One region of the Oleiphilus sp. HI0125 genome, then DNA from elsewhere that is predicted to be linked to it. Evidence: predicted binding sites of a transcription regulator. Region 1 holds the regulator's gene; the other holds the start of a gene.
What was found. The regulator LexA, encoded in region 1, represses DNA repair genes until DNA is damaged. The targets are predictions, from matches to a motif close to TACTGTNTANNTANACAGTA.
Positions count from the first base shown of each region.

Region 2: recN (DNA repair protein RecN) is a predicted target of LexA. The motif match lies at 4,172-4,191, and genes of this name have one in related genera.

Region 1 covers NZ_LWGF01000588.1:1,234-23,699, reverse strand. The annotation lists gene A3762_RS07355 (methyl-accepting chemotaxis protein) at 1-1,194, opposite strand, end outside; gene A3762_RS07350 (hypothetical protein) at 1,322-1,735, opposite strand; gene A3762_RS25730 (heavy-metal-associated domain-containing protein) at 1,735-2,124, opposite strand; gene A3762_RS07340 (hypothetical protein) at 2,135-2,785, opposite strand; gene A3762_RS07335 (hypothetical protein) at 2,852-3,226, opposite strand; gene A3762_RS27340 (hypothetical protein) at 3,317-3,493, opposite strand; gene A3762_RS27335 (SDR family NAD(P)-dependent oxidoreductase) at 3,744-4,112, opposite strand; gene A3762_RS07325 (efflux RND transporter permease subunit) at 4,245-7,415, opposite strand; gene A3762_RS07320 (efflux RND transporter periplasmic adaptor subunit) at 7,436-8,563, opposite strand; gene A3762_RS07315 (SDR family oxidoreductase) at 9,001-9,747, shown strand; gene A3762_RS07310 (thioesterase family protein) at 9,907-10,356, opposite strand; gene A3762_RS07305 (DMT family transporter) at 10,439-11,305, opposite strand; tRNA gene A3762_RS07300 (tRNA-Leu) at 11,381-11,467, opposite strand; tRNA gene A3762_RS07295 (tRNA-Cys) at 11,499-11,572, opposite strand; tRNA gene A3762_RS07290 (tRNA-Gly) at 11,856-11,931, opposite strand; gene pgsA (CDP-diacylglycerol--glycerol-3-phosphate 3-phosphatidyltransferase) at 12,031-12,582, opposite strand; gene uvrC (excinuclease ABC subunit UvrC) at 12,594-14,459, opposite strand; gene A3762_RS07275 (response regulator) at 14,446-15,084, opposite strand; gene A3762_RS07270 (hypothetical protein) at 15,229-16,443, opposite strand; gene lexA (transcriptional repressor LexA) at 16,612-17,226, shown strand; gene A3762_RS07260 (SulA-like leucine-rich domain-containing protein) at 17,223-17,672, shown strand; gene A3762_RS07255 (hypothetical protein) at 17,755-18,006, opposite strand; gene A3762_RS07250 (DMT family transporter) at 18,206-19,096, shown strand; gene A3762_RS07245 (hypothetical protein) at 19,093-19,632, opposite strand; gene A3762_RS07240 (response regulator) at 19,748-20,761, shown strand; gene A3762_RS07235 (sensor domain-containing diguanylate cyclase) at 20,766-21,728, shown strand; gene A3762_RS07230 (glycosyltransferase family 4 protein) at 21,768-22,466, shown strand, end outside.
Region 2 covers NZ_LWGF01001399.1:133-6,642, forward strand. The annotation lists gene dnaJ (molecular chaperone DnaJ) at 91-1,224, opposite strand; gene dnaK (molecular chaperone DnaK) at 1,357-3,291, opposite strand; gene grpE (nucleotide exchange factor GrpE) at 3,423-4,034, opposite strand; gene recN (DNA repair protein RecN) at 4,210-5,874, shown strand; gene fur (ferric iron uptake transcriptional regulator) at 5,895-6,299, opposite strand; gene A3762_RS23870 (outer membrane protein assembly factor BamE) at 6,428-6,510, shown strand, end outside.

The DNA of each region.
Region 1 (22,466 bases):
TCGCGCCGCTTCAATCGCTGCATTTAGAGCGAGGAGATTTGTTTGCTCTGCGATGCCACGTATAACACTGAGCACGTGCCCAACGTTAGCAGAATCCTCTTCCAAACTATGAACGACCAACACCGTTTCCGATATTTGATGAGATAATTTATTAATCGAAACTTGTGCTTCGTTCATCGTTTGAACGCCCTCTTTAGCAGCAAAATCAGCTTCTTGCGCAATATTGGCCGCAGATGCAGAATGGCCAGCGACCTCCTGCGCTGTCGAGCTCATCTCCGTCATTGCCGAGGCAATATGATCTGTTGAATCATTAGCTATTGAAATCTTATCCACCAAAAATTGAGACGAATCTCCAAGTTTCTCTGCTGCACTGCGCATGGCACTATCAGACTCTTTCAAACTAAGTGAAATATCATGCAGAAAATTTTGCATCGAATTTGATGCCTTTGAAAGATTACCTAGCTCATCTTCGCGTGTGGTATCAATGTCGTTATCTAAATTTCCCTTACTAATATTTGAGATTACATTAATAAGCGTTTGACACGGTTCGATTATGGCTTTATTAATCACAAATATTGAGACAATCGAAAACATCAAAATCAAAACGAGTAACGCGATATTAATAACATATAGTCTAGAACTCGATGTTTCCGAGACTGCAGTGCTTTTCTCTAGAGCATGCTGTTCGATAATACTTGCAGCTTGACTCAATAACTTCGCGGGTTCACGATCAATACCCGCAACTGCTTTATCTCCAGCAGTATGTTCAAAGCCAGCATCGACAAATGCATCAAATCCTTTACGGTAAGCCGTTCCCATTTGTTGATGTGATTTTAAAAAACTCGAGACTAAGTCGCGCGCTTCACCCTCTTCCAATATTCTTAGCAAGGCTTCACCATTCTGTTGCACATCATTCTCACGATCTTGAAAACGCTGCCAATATTTAGTTCTCTGATTATCATCCGCACCACGCAATAGTGTATTCTTCCATTCCTGCACTTGAGTTTTGAATTCAATTAGCATGTAAGTTATAAGTCGTTCGCTCGCAATATCCTTCGTTATCAAATTATTGAAGCTATTGACCCCTTTTAAAGCGGAGCTAAAAGAAGCAAGGGAAGCACAAAAAATCGCTAATGAGCTTATCGCGATGATTGCCATCAATTTATTTCGAATACTACGTTTCAACCAACTCATCTAATCTCCGTATATCTAAGTTTGTCTAAATCGCACAAAGTAAAGCTCGACAAATAGAATTTGCAAGAAAGTATCGAAAATTTAATAACTAATATTGCATTTTAAGTTCTTACTCTGCATACGAGCGCTAATAGAATATCTCTACAGCCAGAAAGGCAAAGAAAAACCCTATTGCCCAAACCACCACAGAAGACCAGTACATCCAAGCACTAACGCGTCGCAATCGCATACATGCTCTCGCCTGCTCCGGATCAATGGGACAAGGGGCATTTCGCGCATTCCAACGCATTGACCCTGCAAACAAAATCATTACGCCAGAAACACCGAAGGTCCATGCTTTGTATTTTGAAAGCGCGATCAACCATGGTGCTGTTGAAACTAAACCTGCTAGGGCCGCCCCTGCACCAAGCATCACAAACAAAGCAGGTAATGCACAACACACCAAGGTGGCAAGCGAGGTAAACAAGCTTAGCGTCGGAGCGATCGTGTCTTTAATGCCATAGTTTGAAACATCATTTGAGACGTCTTCTTGGCCATCCATTATGAGCACCCTCTCGCGATACCCACGAGGTTATAGCCTGAATCTTGGATCAAGGTCGTCACAGTTTCATCATCTATCTCAACACCGGCTTCAGTCGCTACCACGACTTTACCTGCATTCAAATCGACATCGACACCGGTCACGCCCTCTTGCTCTCCAAACACCTTTTCTACGGCCCGAGCGCAGAAATCGCAAACTAGACCATTCACGGTAATATCAATGGTATTCTCACAAGCCGCCCCTTCCGCGCTCGCCGTTTGCTTTTCTATGCTTAGCCCGTCATGCGTATGATGATGCCCTGTGTTGTGATTCATGTGTTGTTCACCGGCAGAGTAGCCATTGCTTGTTAAACCAATCATCAACAAAGAAATAAAGATCAACTGTTTCATCATAAAACTCCTAGTATCGAATAATTAAGTTGAATAAGCCTTGGCCTTGGTCGTTCACACCAATCTCTGCAAGGTATTCATTTTTGAAAAAACGGAATAAAGGCGTAACTGAGGTTTGGTCATCCTTCGTTGGTGTATGGTCAACTTGCACCATGAACCAAGTATGTAAATCGCCGTAATTGCCAATGTAAGGCGCAAAGCCTATTCGTGCTTTTTGGGTATACGCACTTTTTATTGAACCGGCCTCGGTATAACGATTTTCGTATGACACGAAATAACGACGATCTTCCCAATCAGCAGCAAGTCCCACAAAACCTGCAGGCTGCTGCTTATTGTTCAGTTCGTCTAAATCACTAATGGCCCACCCAAGCGCACCTTTGAAATAAAAGTTGGCTTGAGATGTGGGTCGATTCCACCGTTTTAAAAGGCGGTTGTATTGCGCGCCATGAAACTGCCATTGTTCAGCACGCCAATACTCTCCCCGATAACCAATCGACTCACGCGCCGTTGGTGAATAATGAAGATGTAAACTACTCACATCCGCATCATTGTTTTGCATCAATGTGATGCCGCCTGGATAGGAAACTGGCCGTGCTTCGGCAAGCCCTACCGCAACGCTCAGTGCAAACAAGGCACATAAGCGATCAAAAGAAACATTCATTGTTTCACTCCAAATAAATATATAAACCGAAGTAAGAAATACTTCGATGATCAATTTGTTTCGGAGTTAGGCTTTCGGGGGTTTGTCAATCACGCTAATGCGCTGGAAAGGACTGCTGATGCTATCAACAGTATTAGGCTGAGCCTGAAGGTTAAGTTCGAATGAAATAAGCTCTATAGAGTTATTCGTTTGAGGACAGGTTTCACATTGGCAGTCATGTCCTCCGTAAGAATCATCTAATCCCGCAGAAGAGTCACTATCGGATGGTGATGAAAACTGTTCTTCATGGCAGTCTTCTGACATGGATGGTTGCGACATATCCATGTCATGCATAGCGATAGATTGATTGTCAGCCTCTTCAAAGCAGCATGATGTAGCTGCGCTCACCACATTGGCAAACACCAAAAACAACACTGACAAAACAACCACAATCTTTCTCATTGGAGCAACTTACCAACACTAATAAGCCAGGTCTAGTATTCCAATCAGCACCAAACAATATTTAAGACACATTTGGCAAAATCGATGCCGCTAATCAATCAGCATGTCTTTTAATAACTGATACAGCTTTACACACGCGTCTTTGTCTTGTGCATCAACATGCGGTGGACCGAAATCACCAATATCATTATCGAAATACTGACCACTTTTTACGGCAAAAGTTTCATCAAGCACTGAGCGAACAATGATTTCTGCCCCAATACTCATGTCATTCCCTGCAATCCCCAAAACCTGGCTAGACCATTTTGCTTGCTAATAACGACCCGGGGTTTAACGCAATAACAGTAGGCCCACTCTGACCTAATTGATCAGCGAGAGCACGAGACCACATCGTGATAGCAAGCTTGCTCTGCACCTAAGCTTGCATGGCATTACTAGTCTGTGAGCGACCACACAGGAGAGATTCATCGATAGGGGACTGTGCCGCTGAGGACAAATTAACAATGCGGCCATTGTTTTAGATGATTGGAAGCAAGCAGTGCGTTAAAACAAAAGGGGCAGAGGTATTCACAGCAAAACGCACATCAAAATCATCCTCCGTTCGCGTATCTAATGTTTTTAATATATCGGCATTGTTAATGAGCACATCAAGATAGCTATGGCTGTTTAATACAGCTTGAGCAAAATCCTTAGTCGCCGACACACTCGACAAATCGGCCTTATAGACCGATACGTTCGTATCAGGGTTAAGAGATAGAAGAAGATTGCTCGCAGCTTCTAGCTTCTCTGGACTTCGACCATGAATCAGCAGCTCAATACCAAGCTCTTGCTTTTGAATAAACAGCTTGACGGCCTCGAGCCAAATGCCATCTGTATCGCCGGTGATAAGTACTTTATTAACAGATCCTCCTACGCATTCCCTTTATCATATTCACCAGCCGAGTTCAGATAGATGATTAGTGAGTGTATAAACCAATAAAAAAGGACGCATAACGCGTCCTCTTAATCACCTATTCAATTATTGTTTTGCTAGAACAGATTCAGTATCAACATCGCCATCAATCGTCTCTTGTGGGCCTTTCACTTTTTCACGTAGTTTTTGGAGCATTACATAGAACGCTGGAATCAGCATGGTGGCAAACACAGCGTTCGCGATCATTCCACCCATGACTACATAGCCAATCGAGTGACGACTCTCTGCGCCTGCACCCGACGCGATTGCTAGAGGAATAACTCCCATCGTAAACGCAAGTGCGGTCATGACCACTGCACGAAAACGCAACAACGCTCCTTCTGTAGCGGCTTTGAGAATCGATAGCTTTTCGTCATCACGTTTAAATTTCTCAAACTCGACAATCAAGATCGCGTTTTTCACAGAGAACCCGATTAATAACACCATGCCCACCTGACCATATAAGTCAAAAGGTTGCCCAGTAATCAACAAGGCTATGAACCCACCAAGAATAGCAATTGGCGCAGCTAACATAACTGAGATTGGAATCGCCCAACTCTCATACTGTGCGACAAGAAACAGATAAACAAAGATCAAAGCCATACCAAACAAAATTGGCGCAAGACCTCCGGCCATGATTTGTTGCAATGCAGAGCCTGTCCACTGTCCCTCATAACCATTCGGCAAAGCGGACGAAGCCAAGCTCTCAGCTGCTCGCATAACATCTCCAGAGCTGTACCCCGGAGCTGGCATTAAGTTGACTGTGACCGCACCAAATAAGTTATAACGAGAAGACACATCAGGCCCAACAAAAGTCCGCGTTGTGATTAATGTGCTAAGAGGCACCATTTCCCCTTTTTCTGTGCGAACTTGCAAGCGGCCTATATCATCGACTTCGTTTCGGCTCGCATCGTCAGCTTGCATCTTGACCTGATAAGTTTGCCCGAACTTACTAAAATCATTAACGTACAAGGCTCCCAATTGAGTTTGTAGTGTTAAGAAAATATCCGACAAGGGGATACCAAGATTCTTCGCTTTTTCGCGATCAAGATCGATAAATATCTGTGGAATATTGGCTTGATATGTTGTGAATGCAAAAGCAATTTCGGGTGTTTGGTTAGCTGCAATGATAAAACTTCGAACAGCCTCACCAAAATCTGCGGACGATTTGCCCTCCAGATTTTTCAGAACATATTCCAAGCCGGATGTTGCTCCCAAGCCAGGTATTGGCGGCATCGAAAACGCGCGAATATTAGCAGCAGAAACCGCATTAAATTTAGTCTGTAAGCGCTGCATCACAGCATCTTGATGTTGACTGGGTTGCTTTCGTTCTGCCCAGTCTTTCAACATCACAAACCCTAAGCCTGCATTCGAGGATGCAGCACCGGTTAACATACTGAAGCCAGGCACAGTAATAAAATCTACCACCTCTTCTTCAGACTCAATGATCTCATGTATTTGATCGAATACTTCTAAAGTACGATTCAAGGATGCTCCGGCAGGCAGCTGAACATCCATCGCAAAACTGCCTACATCCTCATCTGGCACGAAACCTTTAGCAACAATATTAATCGATTGCCCCATACTGAGAACGACAAAAACTAATATGACACCAACAATCATTAGCCGACGAATACTTTTTGCAACAATCGCATGATAGCCATCAGTCAATTTATCAAAATACTGATCGAATTTTCGGAAGACTAACGCTTTATGTTTTTCACCATGTTCAGCTGCTGGTCTAAGCATCAAGGCGCAAAGCGCTGGACTTAAGGTTAAGGCATTAATGGCAGAAATAATAACAGAAACTACAATTGTGATCGCAAACTGATTGTACATTTGTCCAGAAATACCCGGCATGAGTGAAACCGGGATAAAGACTGCCATCAATACAAGAGTGGTAGCGATAATTGGCCCAGTCACTTCTTTCATCGACAAAACCGTCGCATCAACAGGAGACAATCCATCATGCAGATGTCGTTCTACATTCTCGACCACGATAATCGCATCATCGACCACAATCCCAACTGCCAAAATCATTCCAAACAAACTAATGGTATTGATCGAAAACCCCATATAAAGCATCACTGCAAAAGTACCAATCAAAGATACAGGTATAGCGACCATAGGAATAACGACAGCGCGCCAATTTTGTAAGAACAAAAATACAACGACTAAAACGAGAAAGATTGCTTCGTACAGCGTATCGAATACCTCATCGATAGAGCTTACGATAAAAGTGGTAGTGTCATAAGGGATAGTAGCCTCAATGCCCTCAGGGAAACGTGAACTTAAGTTATCAAGAACATTTTGAACACCTTCTTTAATTTCAAGCGCATTTGCACCAGGTGCCCGATAAACTGCGAGCAACGCAGCAGGCGCAGCGTTATAAAGACCCTCTGAGACATAGCTCGATGCACCGAGTTCAACGGAGGATACATCTCGCATGTAAACGGATGAACCGTCTTCATTTGAGCGCAAGATAATATTTTCAAACTCTTCAACTGAATTTAAACGCCCTTTTGTGCTTAATGTATACTGAAATTGCTGTTCTTCAGGAGAAGGTGCGGCCCCCACGTTACCTGCTGCAACTTGCATATTTTGTTCGCTAACCGCATTGCGAATATCTGTAACAGTGATTCCCAAGGCTGCCATTTGATCAGGTTTAAGCCACATACGCATACTGTAATCTTGCTGACCAAATATGGTCACATCACTGACACCAGGAACACGTGCGAGCTCGTTCTTAACGTTTATCGACGCATAGTTCGATAGAAACAGTCTGTCGTACTGATTATCGGGAGAGAAAACACTGGCTACCAACACCATGTCAGTAGACATTTTATCAACCGTTACACCTAGGCGAGTTACGTCAGACGGTAAAGAGGATGTCGCTCTATTCACTCGATTCTGAACATTAATTTGAGCAAGGTCAGGATCAGTACCTACCTCAAAAACTATCTTTAAATTATAGGTGCCATCATTCGCCGAATTTGATGACATATACAACATATCCTCAACGCCATTGACTTCATCTTCAATCGGCACGGCAACAGTTTCCATTAAGACGCTTTCATTAGCCCCAGGGTATACCGCACTAACTTGAACAACAGGCGGAGTAATTGAAGGGAACTGGGCCACCGGTAAAAGTTGAAGAGCAATGAAACCAGATAAAGCCAGAACAATTGAAATAACAAAAGCAAACTTCGGCCGATGAATAAAAAACTCACTGAACATCGCTACGCTCCTGCTAAGATCTATTTAGGTACCACGGATTGAGATGCTTCCGCCTTACTTCCAACGCGAACTTTCTGAAGACCGTCAACAATCAATTGTTCACCAACTTCTACTCCTGACTCTATAACTTGCCCTACACCTAATCGCATGCCGACCTGTATTGGCCTTTTTCTTACGACAGAGTCTTCATCTAGCATAAGAACATATTTACCAAGTTGATCTTCTTGAATAGATTTCTGCGGAATAACGATTTGACTCTGAGTTTGGACGCGCTTTACCAGTAAAGTAACGTGCTGCCCTGATATCAACATTCCGTCTAGGTTATCGAAAACAGCACGGATTTTGATTGTTCCAGTATTTGGGTTGACACGATTATCAACAAATTCAAAACGCCCCTTTTCAGGATAAACATCGCCTGAACGCAGTTTTATCTGAGCATACGATACAAGCCCATCACCACCCTCGGCTAAACTTTTCTCTCTCTCACTACGGTAATTTACAAATTCTGTCTCGCTCACGTTAATTGAGACATAAATCGGTTTGATTTTGACTAGAGAGGTAAGCGTAGAACTGGGTGTAACGAGATCACCAATACTGACTTCAGACTGGCTAATCATGCCGTCTGTCGGAGCATAAATTTTAGTATATCCAAGATTTAGTTCGGCATTCTTGAGATCGGCATTTGCCGCCTTAATTGAAGCTTCAGCTTGAAGTTTTTTACTCGTTAACTCATCCATTTGTGACTGACTAATCACCGCTTTAACGATCAGTTCCTCTCCTCGTTTATAGTTTATTTGTGCCTCATCATTAGCTGCACTTGCTTGTGCAACTTTCGCTTTTGCTTGGGCCAAAGCTGCCTCATAATTTTGTCGGTCTAACTCGAATAATAAGTCACCCTTTTGGACCTGAGAGCCATCATTCACAGCCTGAGATACTAAATACCCTTCTACACGAGCTTGTATCGTAACGTCTTCGGAGGCTTCTGTTTTGCCTGTAAACTCTCTGGTCGGATTAACATCCTCCGAAGCAATAGTGATTACACCGACTTTAGGAGGTGGTGCAGTTGGTTTTTTTTCATCTCCACCCGAACAGCCAACCAAACTGATAAACAAACTGATAACTATGCTCGTGCGACAAACCCTAATCATTACTTAACTCCCAGTTCATTCTCAACCTAAGGCAAATACGCTTTTGCACACTAAAATTACGACGTCTTAAGTAAAGTACATAAACTATAGATTGGGAAGCTTAGAGCTCAAACAAAAACAATAATTTAACCAAATTATCGACAAGCAATTACAACCGGGTCAATCTGTCTAGCGAGCGCTGGTCAAGAAAATATCTCCCTAAGAAAAAGCGTAAATGCTTGGATCGGCTTATCTCAGTGTTTCAGCTTTTATCATTCTTCCCCAAGAATTCATAAGATCTGACGGCCCTAATCAAGGACAATTCTGCCTCTCCTCTTCGGACGACAAACTTACGATGAGCTATCAGATCGACTTATAGGTATATAAAAATCAAGGCGTACAATATGCTCGCTGTAGTAACATACCATCACCAATTTAAATTCGATCGATTAAGAACTATGGATATAAAGAATAAAGTAATTGCCGTCACCGGTGCGGCACGCGGACTAGGCTTCGCGATGGCAAAACTACTATCAGAAAAAGGCGCACTCATTGCGCTAATTGATCTGGATATAGAAGCAACTAATAACGCAGTAAAAGAACTACCGAATGCAAAAGGCTATGCATGTAACGTGGCTCAAGAGCATGAGGTTGTGCAGACATTCTCGCAGATAAAAGAAGATTTTGGGCACTTAGATGGTTTGATAAACAATGCAGGCATTCTCAAAGATGGCTTGATGGTCAAAACTAATGATGACGAGGTTCAGAAATTACCATTATCCCAGTGGCAAGCAGTGATCGACGTGAATCTCACCGGTGTATTTTTATGTGGACGCGAAGCTGCTGCAAGCATGGTTGAGCAAGGCTCTGGTGGCGTCATTATTAATATTTCAAGCGTAAGTCGAGCCGGTAATTTTGGTCAAACAAATTACAGTGCAGCTAAAGCAGGTGTCGCGGCAATGACTGTAACATGGGCTAAAGAATTAGCCCGCTATGGCATTCGTTCTGCCGGAATCGCACCGGGTTTTGTTGAAACCGAAATGACGGATCTCATGCCTGAAGAAGCCTTCAATAAAGTCGCGAATTTAATTCCGTTAGGTCGTATGGGGCGGGTTGATGAAATCGCGCATACGGCAGCCTATATTTTCGAAAATGATTACTTGAGCGGTCGTATTATCGATGTAGATGGCGGCATCAGAGTTTAAAACTGATATATATGAGTAAGTACTAACTAGCGAAGAATCTTGACGATTGAACTCACTGAGTTCTCAATTATTGTGGAGACTTGGAGTTGAAACAGAAATACTTTTTCACTGCCCTATCAACTATTAGTCGCATGCGTTACAACTAGCTTGTTTTACTGATCACTTCAAGCACTCATCAAGACAAGCCTTAAAAGCATCAGGGACCAAAGCAGTTTTGCGTAAGTTAAAGTCAAAGAACACAACGCCAGTTTTTGCGATTGAAATCAATTGGCGCGGAGCGCTCTGTTCATCACAAACACGCGTCATTTTGTAATAGAGCTGACAGCTTTTAGTTCCAATGTCTTGTACTGAGATATCTATATTGAGCAAGTCTCCATAAAAAGCTTCGTTTTTATACGTAATAGCCAGATCAGCAAGAAGCGTCCCCACACCATCAACGTCCCACTCTTCGTACCCAAATGAACGAAAGAACAAAACACGCGCTTCGTGAAGCATGGTGATCATCCCATCATGCCCTAAATGGTTTCCGTAATTGATGTCACTAATGCGCACAGCAAGTTGTCTAGAAAAGTGAGTAGGACTTGGATAATCGAGTTCGACACGAGACATAAACATACCTTACTAATAAAAACGTACGAATGAAGCTTAAACCAGACTCGAGACTTAACCTGCAAATCCGAAAGACAAATGGTTAATGTGAAGCAGCTAAACCTCGTGTGATCACGACAAGTAATACTCCACCTAAGATCAATAACGAAGATAAAACAAGACGCTGAGTAATTGCCTCATCTAATAAACTTAGTCCAAAAAAAGCAGCAATAACCGGAACCAGTAACTGAACCGCAGCCGACTGACTGGTGTTCAAACGCTTTGCAGCCAAAAACCATATCGTATAACCCAGACCTGAGGCGATCCCCCCAGAAAGAGCTGCTAGGAGCAGCCCCTCAGCGCTAAGTTGCAAAGAGCCAAAAATAACACCACTAATTAGCAACACTGCGACGAGGGGGAGAGTGCGTAAAAAGTTGAAGAATGTATCAGATAGAGCATCTGTCGAATTCTTACCACGCAATGAATACACGCCCCATGCCGCGCCGGAAATACTCATCAAAATAGAACCAAATAAGGACGGTGCTCCCGCCCCTGGAAGAATAAGGTAAATTAAGCCTGCAAAAGCGATCAAAAATCCGGAAATTTCGGAACCCGATAAGCGCTCACCACGAAAGTAGGCGATCAGAATCATTGAAAGTTGCACACTACCAAACAAAATCAACGCGCCCGTACCGGTATCCAACAAGGTATAAGCAAAAGAAAATGCCGCTGCGTAGACAAACAACATCGCGCCCGCGAGACCATTGCCCTCGGCTTTTCTCTCACGTTTGTTTGAACTAAAAGATAAAATAAGAAACAACACTATCACAGCGGAAATCAGGCGCACTGCGGTAAAGCTAGCTGGATCAATATCGGCCGACGATGCTGGGGTAAAAGCCATGCGACATAAGACTGAATTTCCAGCAAATGCTAGTAATGCAATCGAAGTAAGAGAAATTGTACGGAACATAAAACAGAAATGCTTCCAATCAAACCGCAATCGCAGAGCATACAGAATAACAACTAAAAGGAAACAAAAGAAAAATGGTGCCCGGGGCCGGAATCGAACCGGCACGTCCCGAAGGACGACAGATTTTAAGTCTGTTGCGTCTACCAATTTCGCCACCCGGGCAGGGGGGCTACCAACTCTTATACATCAAGAGTGGAGGCGCGAGCCGGAGTCGAACCGGCCTACGTGGATTTGCAATCCAGTGCATAACCGCTTTGCTATCGCGCCACATTTTGTAAGGTGTTTAAGTGCTTTCGATGAACAAGGATTGCTACATCCAGTGCACTTTTCACCTTGGGTCGTACAATCGTACTCAGCGCTTTGCTAACGCGCCACATTTTGTAAGGTGTTTAAGTGCTTTCGATGAGCAAGGATTGCTGCATCCAGAGCATTTTTTACCTTAGGTCGTGCAATCGTACTTAGCGCTTTGTAGTCGCGCTACTTAAAAAAGCACGTGTATTATAGTGCCCTTTTAACAAAAACGCCTCGGGGTTTCCGAGGCATTTTTATTTGGAGCGGGAAACGAGATTCGAACTCGCGACCCCGACCTTGGCAAGGTCGTGCTCTACCAACTGAGCTATTCCCGCGTAAAACTTTTATCGCGTTTAGGCTGTTGCCTTGCGAAGAGGCGCATATATTAACGAATCAAATTAAGGAGTCAAGCACCTTTAAGCACTTAATTTTAATTACTTTTCGTTTGCGAATAATGCTCCCCAAGAAGCGGCTAAATATTGAACCATTGACCACAAAGTTAAGACTGCTGCGATAACGATCAAACCGTAACCAAACCAGAATGAAGCTTCAATTTTTGCACCAATCAGCAAAAAGAAAATCGCACTCATTTGGCACATTGTTTTCACTTTGCCTATATATCCAACTTTCACATTATCGTGTTTACCTTGTTGCGCCATCCACTCTCGGAGAGCAGAAACGACAACCTCTCTCCCTACAATGATAATTGCAGGAATCGTTATCCACCATACGCCAAACTCTTCAATAATCACGGCAAGTGAAATCGTCACCATCAGTTTGTCTGCAACCGGATCCAAAAACGCTCCAAATGGCGTCATTTGATTCCACTTACGTGCTAGATAGCCATCAAACCAATCGGTGACGCCAGCAATCCAAAATAATGCTGCGCAGGCGTAATAGTTCCAATCATAAGGAAGGTAAAAAGCGATCACGAAAACGGGAATCAAAACAATACGCGATAGCGTAAGGATATTCGGCAAATTCATTTTTTCTCTACTCAATCACCGTGCAGACTAAGGTATATATGCTCCGCTAGACTGCTACTAATGCCATCCACTTTGGCTATTTCTTCAATCGATGCTGTTTTAATCCCTTGCACACTGCCAAAGTATTTGATCAGTGAGCGCCGTCTCGTTGGGCCAACGCCATCAATCCCTTCAAGCTGAGACTGCCTGCGGCTCTTATCTCTTCGCTTGCGATGACCTGTTATTGCGAATCGGTGGGCTTCATCGCGAATATGCTGCATCAGATGCAAACTAGGTTCATCTGACGCGCATTGTATCGTTTTAAGGCCGCCCTGCCCATCAGGAATAAATAAGGTTTCAAAACCTGGTTTACGTGTTGCTCCTTTGGCGATACCAAGCAATAAAATGTCGCTGGCATTCAGTTCATTTAACACGTCTATTGCCATGTTCAACTGCCCTTTGCCACCATCTATAAAAATGATATCCGGACGCTTACTAGGCTCTTCATTCACCTTTCGATATCGCCGCGACAAAGCTTGCTTCATCGCTGCATAATCATCTCCAGGCTCAATCCCTTCTATATTGAAGGTGCGATAATCTGACTTTAGCGGCCCCTGATCGTTAAACACAACGCAAGACGCTACAGTTTTTTCCCCAGAACTATGGCTAATATCAAAACATTCCATACGCTTTGGCATGTCTGGCAATTCTAAAAGCGCTCTTAGAGCATCAACACGATGAAAAACATTTTCTTTGTTGGATAAATAGGTTTTTAAGGCGCTGTCAGCATTTGTCTGTGCCAACTTTTGCCACTGAGCTCGAATCGTCTTCACTTTGTGCGCAAACCGAATGTTTTTCCCGACAACATTTTGAACGGCTTCGCTCATCATCGTCTCATCCGCGCATTTAAAGGGCAAAATAACTTCGCAAGGCAAGTCTTTCTCGGCACCAGAACCCACATAATACTGCTCTATAAATGACTGAAGCCGCTCTTCTTTGCTCTCGTCTAAGAGCATTTTAGGGGTATAGTTTTTGTGCCCTAAAATTCGGCCCTTTCTGACGAAAAGCATCGAAAAAACCGAAACACCAGGGCCATCAGACAGTGCAACCACATCTAGATCTGCACTTCCTGATTCAACACTCTGGCTCTCTTGCGCATGGCGAAGGTGCTGAATCTGATCTCGCAGTTCTGCCGCCTTTTCAAACCTCAAGTCCTCAGAAGCGGTCTCCATTTCATCTATTAACTGTCGAAGAAGTTCTGGATTCTTGCCTTGCAAAAACATCGTGACATGATGAACGTCTTGCAAATATTCATCTTTATCAACTAATCCAACACAAGGCGCTTTGCAGCGTTTGATTTGATATTGCAGACAAGGACGTGATCGGTTTTTATAGAACGATTCTTGGCACTGCCTAACTTTAAATATTTTCTCTAGAAGCCCTAGGCTCTCACGGACAGCATGCGCATTCGGAAAAGGCCCAAAATACTGCCCCACTTTGCCTTTCGTCCTAACGCGTTTAAGACTCAGTGAAGGAAATTCTTTATCGGTCGCCAAATAGATATACGGATAAGACTTATCGTCCCGCAGCAAAATGTTGTAGGGAGGTTTCAGCTTTTTGATCAAATTTTGCTCTAAGATCAAAGCTTCTGTTTCACTATTCGTAATAGTGACTTCAATATTTTGAATTTTTGAGACCAGCGCGCGAGTCTTAGGCGCATGATCATTCTTAAGAAAGTAACTAGAAACGCGTTTTTTTAGATTCTTGGCCTTGCCAACATAGAGGATCTGCCCAGCACCATCGAACATTCGATAGACACCTGGGGCAGTTGATAAGTTTTTAAGGAAGTTCTTAGCGTCAAATGGCTGCGCGATTGCGCTTTGACTACTCTGTGGCATCGACTTCTAGCAATCCGTGCTTTACTGCCATGAGCGTTAGACCTACATCACTGGTAACGCCAAGTTTCTCAAATACGCGATAACGGTAGGAGTTAACCGTTTTAGGGCTCAAACACAACACGTCCGAAATTTCTTGAACCTTACGACACTCCATAATCATCTCAGCAATCTGCTTTTCACGAGAGGATAGTTCACTAAACGGATCATTGCTGGATTCATTTAAAGCCATATTTTGTGCGATATCAGGGCTAATGTAACGCTCACCCGCATGCACTTTCTTTACGGCTTTAATCATTTCACTGATGTGGCTATTCTTCGATACATAAGCGGAAGCCCCAGAATCAAGGACTCTTTGTGCTGAAGGGGAATCTGTCAATGCAGAGACGACGACAACCTTGATGTCATCACTGACTTTCTTAATAAGTCGCGTGGCTTCAATGCCCCCTATACCGGGCATTTTGATATCCATAAGCACAACATCTGGCTTATGTGATTGAGCTGAGTCGATGGCGTTTTCACCTGAGTCAGATTCACCAATCACATTTATGGATACGTCATCCTGCAACATACGTGCGATCCCTGCGCGAATAAGATCGTGGTCATCAACCACTAATACATCTATCACTTGACACCTCGCACTATGTTATCGCTAAGACACATAACAGTAAGTTCATCGTTTACATTATTTTTCACTTATAGGCGAAGTTTATGACCTTTCCTGAAAAATGTGAAACCTTTGCTTCAAAAGCCTCCTACCAAGCACTTTTTTTTAGAAGTATTTCACGAGTTCAAATTGCACATGATCCTCACTTTGCAAAAATCTCATTTTCTGCGAGGAGTCGGTCGCTGCATTAAGGATATCCATTGGATCAGTGGTCAAATGAGGTTTCCCGTCAAAGACCCAAGCATTTACAAAAAGCTTTACATCGCTTGTGAGGCGCTGGCTTGCCTCAAGTGAGTAGATACGTTCATGAGTTTTGTGATCAAGAATACCGCCCAATAGTATTTCGGATGAGTCTTCATCATTAAACGCATAACGCCATCCAACAAACACGTCTTGCTCAAACGTTATGCGACTGTCACTCTTACGATCATCGTATAAATATTCAGCAATCCAACCCAAATCTGCATAACTATCAAAGATCCCAACCTGCGTGTATTCAAATCCTGCGACGGCGGCAGAGTAACGAGAATCGATTCCTTTCGTTGAAATACCTTCGAACTTTAGTAACCATGATTCATAAATATACTGGAGTTCCAAACCCGTTTGATCGATCTGCTCATAAAATGGAACAAAAGCAGAAGGCGCCATCGGGTTATTCGGCGCCAATATTGGCGTTCGCCCAGTACCAGAAAAATGAGAAATCGCGAAATCAAGATCGTCGATGTAATGCGAATAACGTGCGGCAAAGTCTTGATGATTCTCTTCAGCGCCTGATTCGTACTGTGCATGATCCAATTCAATTGGCAGGGGCAAACTCAAACGCCCTTCTATATCATTAAAAGTACGCTCTCTAAAATAGGGCAACCAAAACAAATCGATCGTCCCCCAATCATATTCTGAAGAGAACTGCACCATCGGTTGACCAAGCTTATCCTCACCATCGACTGACTCTACACCATCAGTCTGGTTTACAATATCGACTAGATGCAGCGACTCAGTAACACCCCAAAACACTTTGCTTACGCCCGCTTTTAGCGACCAATTGCTTCCTATGTATGTGTACGCAGCTTCTCTCAAATCAGCATGACTGCGCTCGTCGTCATTCCTGTCATAACGTCCAAAAAGTAATACTTCGTAATCACCGCCAAGGACCTCTCCATCGTAGCCCAGCTCTAAACGCCCAGAGGTTTGACTCTTATCTTGTCCATATAATCCAGATTCCGAAAAGCCTCGCCATTCGACACCTAATTCAGCTTCAAAAGAAGAAAACGCAACGCTAGGAAAAAAAGCTGAAACGAAGGCAATTCTGCGCAAAATCATGGACACCACCAAACTTGTTATTATTGGGCGAATTCTGCCCGCAATTGCGATCTGCGAATAGAGCAAGTCTTGGAAAAGATTTATCCATAAACTTTACAAACAAAATAACACTGTATACATTTACAGATACTGGATATAAAAACAGATAACCCAATTGCGGTAATTGACATGGAAAAACTCACCAAACGACAAAGCGAAGTGCTCGCTCTGATAAAAACCTACGTAGATGAAACAGGTTATCCACCAACACGCGCAGAAATCGCAAATGCTCTCGGCTTTCGATCTCCGAACGCTGCAGAAGACCACATCAAAGCACTTGCAAAAAAAGGCGCTATCGAGATTGTTCCAGGTGCTAGTCGCGGCATTCGACTACCTCAAGATGAGTCGGCGAATGATGGCCTACCTATTGTTGGCCAAGTAGCTGCAGGTAATCCGATTCTAGGTGAAGAGAACATCGAAGATTACTGCACCCTGCAACCCGAATTCTTCAATCCCTCAGCTGACTACCTCTTACGCGTAAGAGGTATGAGTATGAAGGACATAGGGATACTCGATGGCGACTTATTAGCTGTACATAAAACTGAGCAAGCTAAAAATGGCCAAGTCGTTGTTGCGAGAATTGAAGATGAAGTGACCGTAAAACGCTTTTTCAAAAACAAACATACTGTAGAACTGCATGCTGAGAATGAAGAATTTCAACCAATCGTTGTTGATCTGAAAGAACAGCAGCTCGCAATTGAAGGTTTAGCCGTTGGCGTTATCAGAAAGGATACAATCCAATGAATGAAGCATACATCCAACAAGATCTAGGTTTTAACGACAAGGCACTTAATACTTCGTTTATTGAAATAGACGCTCCAAATAGCGCAAAAAAAGAAGCGAACGTAACAGAGATTATTATCGCGAAGTCAAAAGCAGATAGTGTTCAAATGCTATTGCCTATGCTTACAAAGCTGAATCAAGAACAACGCTGGCTCGCATTAATAGATCCGCCTAGCGAACTACTGCATCGATGGAAATCTGAACGAAAAACAGATCTCAATGAAATAATCGTTCTTCGATCAAACAAGCAAATATCCGGTGATGCGCTATGTCAAAAAGCTTTAGCAATGGGTACCTGCCATGCAGCTATTTTATGGACAAAAGGCATCAACAACGAGTTTTTTGAACAGCTTGAACGCGCATCGATTGAGGGTGATAGTCACGGAATTCTAGTCAGAAGTAGATAGAAAACATGACAAACTAGATATTACATATAGAGATAAAGCGCACTATGGATAATTTACTGTGCGCTCAAAAAATGGGTTGAGTTTAATGTACTGTTGAAGGGACTTCTTCTTTTTGCTGCGCTTCGTATGCAGCTTTTGACTTTACGCTTGCGGTTTGAACACCGGCACCGATCATCGCTTTTGCAACTTCTACAGAATGCTCACGCAAGTACTCACTAACTTCCTCAGAAAACTGGATCGTTACTAATGCGCCTTCTTCATCGATTCGTTTTAAAACAAATTCACCATCGTCTTGCTGAACAATCTCTAAGAAAGAACTATCTGCAGTACTCACACTTACTCCACAAATCTGTTTTCATTAACGATGAATGGTATCACAGGGAGACATAGGCTCTCTATGCTCTGAGAGGATCAAAGCGTCATTAAATATAAAATTTATTAAATTGAAAGAAATAACAATATTTCTTCTTCAGGGCCTGAATAGCTTACCTATAATCTCGCCATAGTTTTTAACGCTTACATTTGGGCCGAATATGCCAACTAAACCGTCTTCCAATATCGCGATCTTTACCTTAACTCTCGCCATGTTGATTTGGGCTAGCTCATTCATAGCGCTTAAAATAACATTTCAAGAGCTACATCCTGCCCAAGTGTTATTTGGAAGAATGTTATTGGCCAGTGTCTTTTTCGTATTCATGCTGCGTTGGATGGGGCGTCTAAACTATCAACGAGGTGACTGGAAGCTACTATTAATGATGGCGATAATGGAGCCCTGCCTCTATTTCATATTTGAATCATTAGCACTTCAAAACACGACAGCATCTCAAGCTGGCGTTGTAACATCTCTTCTGCCTTTATTGACTGCAATTGGCGCTTACCTTGTTCTCGACGAACGTCTGCATATTCGAACTTGGTTAGGATTTGCCATCGCCATTGTCGGTGCGATTATTTTAAGTGTTGCTGGAGATAGCTCAGAGACAGCCCCTAATCCGATGTTAGGTAACTTTTACGAATTGTTAGCGATGGTTTGCGCTGCCGTGTATACCTTAGCTGTGAAGCATTTAGTGAGTCGTTACTCCCCTCTCTTTCTCACAGCTCTGCAATCTTGGGTTGGAGCAATCTTCTTTCTTGGGCCTGCGATGTACGTCCCTTTACCTGAAACCATTAGTACAACGAGCGTTGTTGCCGTGATGTATCTTGGCATTATCGTTTCGATCGGCGCCTATGGCTTATACAATTATTCTCTGACGCGAGTACCTGCTACTCAAGCCTCTGCCTTCATCAACTTGATTCCAGTATTCACTGTTATCATTGCATTTCTAGTTTTAGGGGAATATTTCAACCACACGCAGTTTATCGCCTGCAGCGTGATCATCATCGGCTTGTATTTAAGCAGGACGCCTAAAAAACAAGACCTTAATTAATACTCGGCGTATTGTTCTCGCACATCAGAGATGAATCGCTTCAACTCACCGAACATTTGCGAGGCGTCTGCTACACCCATTTTTAACGAGAGAGCTCGCACGTCAATTTGAGTGACGGAAAGATCACCCATCAACCCGTCGTTCTGAGCTGCCTCGGCAGTTTTTTTGTCAGCCAACACCCAAGCATCTACACACACAAGAACCTCACGCTGATCAAAGTTATCTAGATCAATAAAACCAGCTTCCCAGCTCTCGCGACCGCGACTTCGTTCAACGAAGGCGCTAACAGACGCTACATTACTGTAGATCGACAGAAACTCTGACCAACTTTGGATAGTATTCACTTTGTTCTTGGGAGAGAGAAGCTCAGACCACTCGTTCAACCATGCCTGCCATGCCGTACTTAAGGACATCAAATAGCCATTGTAAATAAGCTTACGATCCGCGCTACTTACATTATTCATTGCAGCAATTTGTTTCTCATACCGACCCGCAAAAAGCATTTGTGCCTGCACGACATCTCGCCAATTTTTCATATACCCTCCAAATTTATGCGCAGTATACGTGTTGCTTTTCTAATCCGCACTTGAAGAGACGTAAACCATGATCTTTACTGAACTAAAGGCAAATGAATAAGGACAAAAACGCCTGATGACCACAAAAGTATTAATATGTGACGATTCAAAACTCGCACGTAAGCAAATGGCAGCTTCACTCCCTGAGGACTGGGATATTGAGGTGAAGTTTGCAGAGCACGGAGCAGAGGCGCTGAAGCTCGTAAAAGCGGGTGAAGCAGACGTCATGTTTATCGATCTAAATATGCCCGTCATGGATGGCTATGAAACACTCGAGATGATTTCATCGCTAGACCTGCCTTGCATGAGCATTGTTGTATCGGGCGATATTCAGCCTGAGGCCAATGCTCGCGTAAAGCGCTTGGGAGCGATCGATTTTCTCAAAAAGCCAATAGACCAAGGGCAATTAATCAGCCTATTGGAAGATTTTGGGCTTTATCGTACAGCCAATGAAGCATCCGCAAATCCGAACGTCAAAGATGCAATCAACAGCATCACTAGCATCGATTATCGCGAATACATGCAAGAGGCTAGCAACGTCGCAATGGGGCAAGCCGCGGATCTTCTTGCTCGCTATTTGAACGTATTTGTAAAATTACCTATTCCTAACGTTAACATCATTGATGTTGGCGAACTGGAAATGGCTCTGGCTCATACCGAAGAGACATCCAGCTATTCGGCTGTATGCCAAGGCTTTATTGGTTCAGGCATTTCTGGAGAGTCGCTGCTCATCTTCAACGACTCTTGCTTTAAGGACATGGCAAGCCTTCTGAATTTTCAGGGCGAGATCGATAGTAAGGCAGAACTTGAATTGCTAATGGAAATGGCCGGCATATTAAGCGGAGCCTGCATTAATGGTCTGGCTGAACAAATCGATCTCATCTTTAGCCAAGGACATCCGGTAGTGCTGGGTCAGCACGTTCAAGTCAACGAACTGATTGGCAAGAATTCAAACCAATGGAAGCAAACGCTGGCTATTGAAATTAATTACAGCATCGAAAACCACAACATCTCATGTGACCTGCTATTGCTCTTCACTGAAGATTCGCTCGATAAACTGTATGAGCAAATCAACTACCTACTGAATTAAGAATATGGAAGCAGCACTCGAACAAATGAAAGAATTCCATTGGTTGATGGACATGGTCCAAACCGTGGATGTCGGCTTAGTTGTTATTGATGAACAGTTCAATGTAAAAGTCTGGAACAGCTTTATGGAGAGCCACAGCGGAGTCAGCTCTGACAAGCTACGCAATAAAAACCTGTTCGAAGAATTTAAAGATCTTCCAGAAGATTGGCTAAGACAAAAAGTGAACACGGTATTTGCGTTAAAAAACCGTTCATTTATGACATGGGAACAACGTCCTTATCTATTTCAGTTCCCTAATTATCGACCAATTACCGGTACTGAGAAATTCATGTACCAAAACATCACCATATCACCGCTAGTTTCTTTGGACGGAAGCGTCAATCAAGCTGTAATCATTATTTACGATGTCACCGACATCGTAGCGAACCGTAAAGCTCTTGAAAAAGCCAACGATGAATTACAGATGCTTAGCCGCACAGATCGACTGACAGAACTCTACAATCGTGGCTATTGGGAAGAATGCCTTGTTCGAGAGTACGCCCGTTACACACGTTATAAAACTGAATGTTCCGTTGTCATGCTAGATATCGATCACTTCAAAAAGGTGAATGACACCTACGGACATCAAGCCGGAGATGCTGTGATTCGTAAGGTCTCTTCGCTCGTACGTGACAATTTAAGAAAAACAGATATCGCTGGTCGATATGGCGGCGAAGAATTTGGAGTTATTCTTCAAAATACTGATTCAGATTCAGCCGTTTATTTTTGTGAACGCTTAAGAAAATCAGCCGAAAAATGTGTCGTGACGCATGACGGACAAGAAATCAAATTTACGATCAGCCTCGGTATTAGTCAGGCCGATCCCAACCTTATGGATTACAAAGCTTGGTTAGAGCAAGCAGACCACGCACTTTATGCAAGTAAGGAAGGCGGTCGAAATCAAACTTGGGTCTATTCAAAAGTCTGAGTACACTACGCGCTTTACCAACACTTATGGAAAAAGCGCTTGAACATCTGCCACGTTAATCTTGCTCGCGGCTTCAGCGGGGGCGAAAGCCAGACAATTTTGCTAATCAAAGAGCATCTTCGCCTTGGCTATCACGTTAACGTTGTCGCTAAAAAAAACTCCCCCTTTTCGAATGCATGTAAAGCATTGGAATGCTCAGTTATAGAGGTAAGCCATTACCTGACTGGGCATAGCAAAGATGCCACTAGCAATATGCACGTCATGCATGTACATGAAGGACAAGCCATTTACTGGGCACTCATTCAAAAGCTAATATTTGGCACGCCATACATCGTCACAAGAAGAATCGACAATAAATTCAAAGATAAATGGATATCAAGCCTTGCTTACCGACTAGCATCAAATATTGTCTGTGTAAGTCATGCCGTTGAAAACATCGTCTCCAGACAATTTCCCGACGCGCGCACCAACGTCGTGAATGATTCGCCTGTTGCTTACCCAATTGATGAGCATGCTCTCGCAGCACTTCAGAGCAAATACAAAGACAAATTCATCGTTATTCAAGCTGCCAAACTCTATAAGCACAAAGGCTTTGATATCACTATCGCGGCGGCAAAGCGTCTACGAAAACAAACAGATATACACTTTTGTCTGTTAGGTGACGGTCCGGAACTCCATTATCTTGAAGCACAAGCGGATGGCGCACTCAATGTAGAATTTGTTGGTCGCCAAAATGAT
Region 2 (6,510 bases), on a different contig from region 1:
TGCACGGAAAAGCTGAGCTTACACGAAGTAAGTGAGCATTTGAGTACACTGTTAACAAAGCTTGAGGTGAAAATAGCATGCAGTCCTGCACTAAAGCTTCATGTCGTCAAAGAAGCTTTTAACCCCCTCAAACCAAGAATGCTTCTGGGGCGCATGTTTCTTCGACCCACTTTCAAGAGTCTCTTGAAACTCTTTCAACAACTCTTTTTGCTTTTTAGTCAGATTTACTGGCGTTTCTACCGCGACACGACACATCAAATCTCCAACAGCTCCACCACGAACAGGCTTCACACCCTTACCGCGTAAACGGAACATCTTACCGCTTTGCGTTTCAGCAGGGATTTTCAGTTTGACGCGGCCATCAAGTGTTGGCACTTCCAGCTCACCACCCAACGCTGCATCCACGACACTGATTGGCACATCACAATACAAGTTTGCACCGTCACGAACAAAAATAGGATGCTCTTTAACCGAAACCTGAACATAAAGATCTCCGGCTGGGCCACCCATTGCACCCGCTTCACCCTCTCCAGCCAAACGAATACGATCACCCGTATCAACGCCCGCTGGCACTTTCACTGAAAGCGTTTTATTCTCTTCTTGCACGCCTGTGCCATGACAAGCACGACAAGGATCTTTAATAATTTGCCCGCGACCATGACACGTTGGGCAGGTTTGCTGAACGCTGAAAAAGCCTTGCTGCATACGCACTTGACCCTGACCATGACAAGTACCACAGGTCTCAGGCTGCGTGCCTTTTTTCGCACCAGAGCCTTTACAAACATTACAAGTCACTTGAGTCGGAACACGGATCTTGACCGATTTACCGCGTACCGCATCTTCTAGATCTAGTTCGAGATTATATCGAAGGTCTGCACCACGCGAACTTCTTTGGCCACCGCGACCACCGCCGCCACCAAAAATGTCACCGAATACATCACCAAAGATATCGCTAAAGTTTCCACCACCGAAACCACCAGCACCGCCACCAGCGTTCGGATCTACACCAGCGTGACCATATTGGTCATACGCGGCTTTCTTCTGATCGTCAGACAGAACCTCGTAGGCCTCAGTCGCTTCTTTAAACTGTACCTCTGCTTCTGCATCATCCGGATTTCGGTCTGGGTGATACTTCATCGCCAAACGACGATACGCTTTTTTAATTTCTTTGGCGTCAGCAGATTTGTCGACACCTAAAACTTCGTAGAAATCTCTTTTAGACATTACTTATTACCTGTCTTATCGACATTACTCCTCAAATAAAATCTGAGAAGCCTAGATACGATAACGCGGAAGAACTAGCTCCCGCGTTATAAAGAGCGAGCATCTAAAACACTCGCTATTCAAAAAGCAAACTTACTTTTTGTCGTCTTTTACTTCTTCAAACTCAGCATCAACTACATCGTCGCCAGCATTTGATTGCGCTTTCGCTTCTGCCTCTGGACCCGCCGCTGCACCTTCTGCTTGAGCCGCTTGCTCAGCATAAAGCTTTTGAGCAAGGCCTGATGACGCTTCAGTTAACGCTTGAGTCTTCGCTTCGATCACGTCTTTGTCATCACCTTTCAGTGCTTCTTCAAGATCAGCAATCGCTGCTTCAATTGCAGTTTTCTCTTCTGCAGTCGCCTTATCGCCAGCTTCTTCCAAAGTTTTCTTGGTTGCATGAACCATTTGATCACCTTGGTTACGCGCTGTCACAAGCTCTTCGAACTTGCGATCCGCTTCAGCATTCGCTTCAGCATCGTTAACCATGTTCTCGATCTCATCATCAGAAAGACCAGAAGACGCTTTGATCACGATAGACTGCTCTTTTCCTGTCGCTTTATCTTTCGCAGACACATTCAAAATACCGTTTGCATCAATATCGAAAGTTACTTCAATTTGAGGCATGCCACGTGCTGCTGGTGGAATATCCGCCAAATCAAAACGACCAAGCGATTTGTTCTGAGCAGCTTGCTTACGCTCACCCTGAACAACGTGAATCGTTACTGCCGACTGATTATCTTCTGCTGTTGAGAACACTTGCGACTTCTTGGTAGGAATCGTTGTGTTTTTCTCAATCAATGGAGTAGCAACACCACCCATTGTTTCGATACCTAGCGTCAAAGGCGTTACGTCTAGAAGAAGAACGTCTGTCACGTCACCAGCTAGAACCGCCGCTTGAATCGCCGCACCCATTGCAACTGCTTCATCAGGGTTTACATCACGACGTGGCTCTTTACCGAAGAACTCTTGTACTTTCTCTTGAACAAGAGGCATACGTGTTTGACCACCGACCAAGATGACGTCATCAATTTCGCTTGTGCTCAAACCTGCATCATTCAATGCTGTTTTACATGGAGCAAGACTGCGAACAACCAACTCTTCTACCAACGACTCCAACTTAGAACGCGTCAACTTCACGTTTAAGTGCTTAGGACCTGTTGCATCAGCAGTGATGTATGGCAGATTTACATCCGTTTGTTGTGCACTTGAAAGCTCAACCTTTGCTTTCTCTGCAGCTTCTTTCAAACGCTGCATTGCAAGTGGGTCACCCGTTAAATCCATACCTTGATCTTTCTTGAACTCTTCAGCCAAATAGTCGATCAATGCCATATCAAAGTCTTCACCACCTAGGAATGTGTCACCATTGGTCGCTAGTACTTCAAACTGCTTTTCACCATCAACATCTGCGATTTCGATAATCGAAATATCGAAAGTACCACCACCAAGGTCATACACAGCAATCGTAGAATCACCTTGGCTCTTATCTAGGCCGTAAGCAAGTGCTGCTGCAGTTGGCTCGTTGATAATACGCTTAACATCAAGACCAGCGATTTTACCTGCATCTTTTGTTGCCTGACGCTGAGAGTCATTGAAGTATGCTGGAACAGTGATAACTGCTTCAGTAATGTCTTCACCTAAGTAATCTTCTGCAGTCTTCTTCATCTTTTTCAAGATTTCAGCAGATATCTGAGGTGGAGCCTTCTTCTCGCCTTTTACCTCAACCCATGCATCACCATTGTCTGCTTTAACGATGTTGTATGGCACCATATTGATGTCTTTCTGTACTACGTCTGAATCGAATGTACGACCAATCAAACGCTTAATTGCGAATAAAGTATTAGCAGGATTAGTAACTGCCTGACGCTTCGCTGGCTGACCAACTAATGTTTCGTTATCGTCAGCAAATGCAATGATAGATGGGGTAGTACGATCACCCTCTGCGTTTTCGATAACTTTTGCCTGATCACCATCCAATACAGATACACAAGAGTTTGTAGTACCTAAGTCGATTCCAATGATTTTTCCCATTGCTTCTCTCCACTCTAAATTCTGTTAAAGGCGCTCGCCTTTGTATAAGCTTTGATCTTTATGTTTGGCCTTTTTTTTAGTTTTCAAGGACCAAATTTAATTTTTAAACGTAAACTTTTGCTGACGTAAATTTACTGCGCAACAACAACCATTGCCGGACGAATTAATCGTCCATTCAAGGTATAACCTTTCTGCATTGCCGCGATCACTGTGTTTGACTCCGCATCAGGTGCTGGAACCATGCTCATCGCCTCATGCAATGCTGGATCAAATGGCTTCCCAATGGGGTCAACCTGCTCAACGCCAAACTTGGCAATTCCGCTCAGCATGATCGTCAAAGTCATCTCGACACCTTCTCGAAGTGGTGTCATCTCATTTTCTGCAGCTTGTTCAGCTTCAATCGCTTTTTCTAAGCCATCGATCACTGGCAAAAGCTCTTTCGCGAACTTCTCTAGCGCGAACTTGTGTGCTTTCTCAACATCTTGCTCTGCACGACGGCGAACATTTTGAGCCTCAGCTTGCGCACGCACTGCAGCATCTTTTAATGCACCAAGTTCGGCAGCTAATTGCTCTGCTTTAGCTTGCCAATTTTCACCTTCTTGATTTGCTTCTGTAGATTCTTCAACTACTTCAGCTTCAGGCGCATCATTCACTAACTCTTCTTCTGGAGTCTCGGTTTGCGCATTATCTTGATTGTTTTCTTCAACACTCACGTGCATTCCCTCAAATACAAACTTAGTCAATCTGTTGAGCTGCTTAGCTCAGTTGGTTCACGAAGTGGGGGCGAGAATATGTTTTTCAAGTAAAAAAGTACGGATGCAAACAAACTTTTCTATTTTTTCTCTTCCCAAACCTTTGCCATCCTACTTAGCCAGTATTACACTGTTTATAAATACAGTAATTTTGAAAGCGCCGACTATGCTTAACCAACTCAGTATTCGTAACTTCGCAATCGCCAGTGAACTAGAAATTGACTTCAATTCGGGAATGACCGTCATGACCGGTGAGACGGGTGCAGGTAAATCGATATTGCTCGACGCACTTGGGCTTACACTGGGTGATAGAGCCGACTCAAGTATGGTGCGGCACGGACAAGCCAAAGCAGAAATATGCGCAAGCTTCGATATTCGCCACATCAGCGCAGCAAAGCAGTGGTTAACACAACACGACCTTGATAATGAAGACGAATGCATTTTACGCCGCGTTATCACTGCCGAAGGTCGATCTCGTGCGTATATCAATGGTCAGCCAAGCCCATTAAGCGACATCAAAGCACTTGGCGAACAAATAATTGATATACATAGCCAACACGAGCATCAAAGCTTACTAGTCAAAGATAAGCACCGGGTACTTCTCGATGATTATGCAGGCAATGAAACGCTTGTTAAGGAAGTAAAAGAGAGTTATCAAGCATGGCAAAAGAAAGCTCGCCAGCTAGACATGCTGATAAACAACCAAGAAGAAACCCAAGCGCGCTTACAAGTACTCAACTTTCAAGTCGACGAATTTGAAAAGCTAGCACTCCAAGACGGCGAACTTGAACAACTTGAGCAAGAGCAAAGCAAACTTGCCAATGCTGAAGTGCTACTTGCGGGTGCGCATGAATCTATAGCTGCAAGCAGTAATGATGAGCATGGAGCACTATCACTCCTTCAGCGCGCCAAGCATGCCTTAAGCTCACTGCCTGCTGAAGAATCTAGCATTAGCGAAGCGCTAGATTTATTCGAAGAAGCTAGTATTCAAATTGAGGAAGCGACTAATACACTTCGCCACTTTGTCGGAGGCTTTGAGCTAGACCCTAACCGATTAAACTTTATAGACGAACGCTTAGGTCAAGCCTATCAACTCGCGCGCAAACATCGCTGCCAACCAGATGAACTCAACGACGTTCATCTTCGATTAGCGCAAGAGCTCGAAGCCTTAACGGGTGGCGACCAAGACCTTGATAGCCTTGAACAAGAGGCTGAGTCTCTTAAAAACATATACATTCAACATTCCAACACACTTAGCAAACATCGACAAAAGCACGCAAAAGAACTCGAAAGCCAAGTCGCTGAGCAATTAAAGCTGATGTCGATGCAAAATGTCGTGTTTGCTACGCAATGCGACGCCTTAGACATGAGCAATGCAAGCGCAAACGGTTTAGATGATATCGAATTTCTTATTAGCACGAACCCCGGCCAACCACCAAGACCTCTTGCCAAGGTCGCCTCAGGCGGTGAACTATCAAGAATCAGTTTAGCGATTCAAGTTGTTCTCGCTCAGCGTTCAGCTGTTCCAAGTATGGTATTTGATGAAGTAGATGTTGGGATCGGCGGCGGTACAGCTGAAGTTGTAGGAAAGTTACTAAAAGAGCTTGGGCAAACAGGCCAAGTCATTTGCATCACTCACCAACCTCAAGTCGCCTCGCAAGGTGACCGCCATCTTCGCATTAGTAAATCAATCATTGATGGAACAATGCACTCAGCGGTTGAGCCATTAAATAACGCAGAAAGAACAGATGAAGTAGCAAGAATGTTAGGCGGGATAGATATTACTGAGCAAACTAAAGCGCATGCGAAAGAAATGCTAGGGCTCAACTAACCCCAGCATTACAAGATTTATTATTTCTTCTTACGAACGTACAAGGTCAAACTATGATCAACTAATTCATAGCCGTATTTCTCGGCAATTTCGTGCTGACGTTTTTCAATAATTTCATCATAAAATTCAACAACTTCACCAGACTCAGCATCAACCATATGATCATGATGCTCTTCACTCGCCAACTCAAAAACAGCATGGCCACCTTCAAAATTATTGCGCTGCACTAAACCTGCCGCTTCAAACTGAGTCAGTACGCGATACACCGTTGCCAAACCTACATCATCACCTGATTCTAGAAGTGCCTTATACACATCTTCAGCACTCATATGCTTACCATCAGAAGCTTCTAAGAGACCCAACACTTTAAGGCGTGGAACAGTTACTTTTAATCCGGCTTTTTTTAAATCAGTATTTTCAGGCATAACTTACTCTTTATTATGATGTATATAGGCGCACATCCCTTAAATCAGTTAAGATGCGCTCCGCAGACAAAATCAACGGCAGTAAACTCAAAACGAATGCTGCAAACAATAGTGGAATTAAGAACTAGATGCAAAACAAGTCTTCCCGTTTTACTAAGATTTCAAATAAGAACTTGGGCGCAATCATCACCGCTGTATTTCTTACATTAAC